One region of the Pseudoalteromonas sp. APC 3495 genome, then DNA from elsewhere that is predicted to be linked to it. Evidence: riboswitches for the same ligand, from Rfam matches in the RefSeq annotation. Region 1 holds a riboswitch; the other holds the start of a gene.
The links. A riboswitch is a leader RNA that binds a small molecule or an ion and turns the genes downstream of it on or off. The one in region 1 is predicted to bind lysine.
Positions count from the first base shown of each region.

Region 2: it holds a riboswitch for lysine, as region 1 does, so the genes downstream of both, dapA (4-hydroxy-tetrahydrodipicolinate synthase) here and lysC (lysine-sensitive aspartokinase 3) in region 1, are expected to answer to the same signal.

Region 1 covers NZ_JASDDA010000001.1:42,308-44,513, reverse strand. The annotation lists gene lysC (lysine-sensitive aspartokinase 3) at 1-851, opposite strand, end outside; lysine riboswitch at 927-1,099, opposite strand; gene nhaD (sodium:proton antiporter NhaD) at 1,198-2,206, opposite strand, start outside.
Region 2 covers NZ_JASDDA010000016.1:5,921-8,126, forward strand. The annotation lists gene QL984_RS08490 (DNA-3-methyladenine glycosylase I) at 1-546, opposite strand, end outside; lysine riboswitch at 734-913, shown strand; gene dapA (4-hydroxy-tetrahydrodipicolinate synthase) at 1,041-1,925, shown strand; gene QL984_RS08500 (2,3,4,5-tetrahydropyridine-2,6-dicarboxylate N-succinyltransferase) at 1,941-2,206, shown strand, end outside.

The DNA of each region.
Region 1 (2,206 bases):
ATATGGCTGCGACTGGCAGGTAAAATAGTTGCCGGATGCAATACTTTAGCGCCAAAGGTCGCCATTTCTGCTGCTTCATCAAAACTTAAACGCGCAATAGGAGTGGCTTTTACACACAAACGAGGATCGGTGCTAAAAATACCTACTACGTCAGTCCAAATATGCACACTTTTAGCGTTAATAGCCTCAGCAAGCAGTGCAGCGCTATAATCTGAGCCGCCTCGACCGAGCGTGGTCGTTAAATTGTTTGCATCGCTACCAATAAACCCTTGGGTCACAATAACGCTATCATCAAGCAGCGGAATTAAATGTGCTTTAGCGGCTTGCGCTGTGGCGGCCACATTTGGTGTTGCTTTACCAAATTGGCTATCGGTTTTAAGCACCTGGCGCACATCAAAACGAGTGGCATTTAAACCCTTTAACCTTAGTACTTGGGTAAATAAGTACGACGATAAACGCTCGCCAAAGCTAAGTAGCTCATCGAAATGCTGCTCAGTATTGAGTGTTTGTGCCGCCAACGTTTGAAATGCATCAAGCGTTTGATTAAACCCAAGGGCTAAATCCTCATCTAACGACAGGTCATTTAAAATAGCCTGCTGAATCGCAAGGACACCATCAATATGCTGTTGGCGTTTAGTGGCTTCAATACCCGCTTTGCAAAGCTCCACTAAATGATTGGTCACTCCGGCACTGGCGCTTACTGCAACAATACGTACATTTTTATCGTTTACGATAATTTCGCTACAACGGCTCATCGCCTCAAAGTTAGCAACGCTGGTGCCACCAAATTTGGCAACAATGTAATCTGATTTTGTGCACTGTGAACTTTGTGGCACTGGTTGGGTAGTCATTTCGTCTCCTTTCGCGGCATCCAAACCGCAATAAAACAAGAAGAACTTGGCAGGAAATAAAGATAAGAAAAATCTACTGCCAGAAGCTCTCCACCTAAATTGGTGACAGTTTTGAGGATTCAGCCCCATAAACCGAAAAACAATGGTAACGACCCATTATTTTCCTCGGCGAGTACTTCCCTCCTTAATGATCGCAGGCTGTCGTTGCCTCACATTAAGTACCTAAGTATCGCACCTCTTCTGAATGTATTATTAACCTGTGGCTAATAAAACAAAACCGCACTAAGAGTGCGGCTTTGAAAGTTATCGTTTAGACGTCTAGCTGTCAAGTCGTTTTACTATAAAATCAAATAAAACTACCCATTAAGTAAGAGCCCGCATAACCAAAGGTGTAACACAGTAATAAATACAGCGATAAGCGAAGGTAACTTGCAAACGTCAGCTCTTTTACCTTACTCATGGCTATAATACCGGCCGCCGAGCCAATGATTAGCATAGAGCCACCTACACCGGTTGCATACGTAAACGACAACCAATGCTGTTGACTCATTACAATGTCGGCTTTTAATAACGCTGCCGTTAGTGGCACGTTATCAACACCTGCGGATAAAATACCCATTAAGTAGTTTGCGTACTCTGGCGCCATTACCGTATACAAATTAGTAAATTGGCTCAGTACCCCAACTTCTTTTAATGCACCAACAAGCAGTAACACACCCACGAAAAACAATAAGGTGTCGTACTCTATATCGCGTATAAAATCGATCATATCTTTGTTGATGTCTTTTTTGCGCATTAAAAATTGCGCGACTAAAAACATAATAGATAAACCCAATAAAAAAGTAAGCAGAGGCGGTACACTGTATAAAACACTCAATGTAAGCGTAGCAATAACCGTAGTGAAGAAAATAACCGCAATGGTTATGTCGGTTTTTTCAATACGTTTAAATTTAGTTTTTTTAAACTCGAGTTGCTTATTCATGCCAATTGATAACAAAGTAGCCAGTAATAATACACTTAATAACGCAGGCACAATTAACAGTAATAAATTGCTAATTGTTACTTTACCATCAAGGAAAATCATAAGTGTGGTTACATCACCCGTGATAAGTGATACACCACCGGAGTTTACAGCAAATACAATAAGCGTGGCGTACTTAACTAGTTTTTTGGCTTCAAGCTTTAATGACATAATCACTGCCAGTGATATTAGCGTGGCCGTAACGTTGTCGGAAATAGATGAAAATAAAAACGCAAAACACCCCACCAAAAACATCAGCTTACGCTCACTAATGCTGGTTGGCATAATCCGGTTCACAACATTTTCGATAAGTCCTTTAGAGTTTAAATAGGCG
Region 2 (2,206 bases), on a different contig from region 1:
TATAATTTTATGGGCACGCAAATAGCTTTCTACGTCTCTTGAAAGTAAAAAAGTATCTTTTCCTAAGGCGCGCAGCGCATAAGGGCCGGTATTACCACCAAGCCTTGCACCATGCTTTTTTAAATACGCCCACAAGCCAATAATATCTTCACTTGGCCAGTTAGCAATAAACTCACTAAAGCTGCCGTATTGCTCTGCAACTTCGTGGATCATATACGCATTTTCAGTAATAGTTTTTACTTTTTTATAGTTGCGTACAATCCGCTCATCACTGGCTTTTTGCTCAAGCATATCCGGTGGCATCATCAATAGCTTTTCAACACTAAAGTCCCAGAAAACCTCTCTAAATCCGGCCCACTTACTGTTGATCACCGACCAATAAAAACCACTTTGAAAAACTTTCCGAGTAAATTCTTCTAGCCAATCATCATCACTTAATGTGACGAGTTGCTTTGTTGATAAAGGTTTTGCGAGTAACAACTTAAGCATTTTTTCAGAGCCCTTTCGCTCTACCGCTCGCTTATAAATATCACTAAATTTTTCCATCTGCTTAATACCTTACTTCGACAATAGTACTAGTGTACGAGAAAAGCAGCTAATACGTAATAACTGTCAATCAGGATGAATCTATCTATATTTAGTCACTTGACACCTAGACGGCTAAAGTGGTTTAATCGCCACACTTACCCTATTACATTGTATTTGCTGATTGATTTTTCAATAGCAAGTGCAAAGGGCTGGAAGAGGTGCGTTATTCAGGTAGCGTATGTTAGGAGCGCAAACTCCATTGAGCATACGTGAGGGGAATTAACGCCGAGAGGTAACACTTTTTTGTGAAAGGTTGCTTCGGGCGACTAGGTTGAATCCTAGCGACTGTCACCAATAACATATTTGGTGGAGAGCTTCTGGTCTTAGTATAATAAGGCCGTGCGCCCTATTATTTAAGCCCATTCGCTCTTCGAATTATAAACACATTCAAAGAGTCAGGCATCCTAAATACCCGCCAAAAACTCGACGAATGCCCTATAAGTTCGTGAGAGATGATCAACAACTTCAATATTAACAATTTCCATTTATGGACTGCGCTGATCACCCCATTTGATCAAAATGGCCTAGTTGATTACGCAACCTTAGACACCTTGGTGGCCGAACAAGAAGCCGCTAACAATGGCATTTTACTGCTAGGTAGCACCGGCGAAGGGTTAGCCCTTACCCTCAAAGAACAGCAAGCCATCGTAGAGCATGTCTGCCAATTACAGCCGAGCGTCCCCCTTATGGTTGCGGTAGGCGGTAGTAACTTAAAGCAACAGCTTGAATGGGTTAATTACTGCAACCAGCTGCCTATCCATGGTTTTTTACTCGGCTCGCCTTTGTATGCCAAACCCGGTGCAGTGGGGCAAACGCATTGGTTTGAAAGCTTACTCAATGCCAGTTCTCATCCTTGTATGCTTTATAACGTACCAGGACGTAGTGCGGTTAGCATTCCCATTGCAACCATTGAAAACCTCAAACAACATAAAAATTTATGGGCACTGAAAGAAGCCAGTGGCTCTATCTCTCAATTTGAAGCCTATCGACAAGCAGCGCCTGAACTAGCCATTTTTAGTGGTGACGATGCCCTCATGCCTTATTTTGCCCAAGCAGGTGCAAAAGGTTTAGTGTCGGTTGCAGCCAATGCATGGCCAGTGCAAACCCATGAGTTTGTAAAGCGCAGTTTAAGCGGCCAACACCCTAATCTTTTTGTCCAGTGGTCTAGTGCTATCAATAGCTTATTTTCAGTAGCCAACCCTATCCCAGTCAAAGTGTTAATGCATTTACAAGGGCGTATTGGCAGTCCGTATTTACGCCCACCTTTAACACACCTTGAGCTGACACACACAGATGACATTTCATCGGCAAACAACACCATTTTATCTTGGCATTAAATACAGGTTTTTATAATGAACTGGTTAGAACTATTAAATAATTTAGAAACGGGCGCGGTTCGCGCAGCAACACAAGACGAAAACGGCCAATGGCACGCTAACGTAGAAGTAAAGCAAGGCATTTTAGAAGCCTTTAAAAACGGTCAAAACACCGAGTTTGCTGGCGGTTTTGTTGATAAACATAACTTAGCGCCGCAAAGCTTTGAAGCCACAGCAGGCGTTCGCATGGTACCCGGTGGTTCAAGTGTGCGCCGTGGTGCACATGTTGCCAAAGGCACTAT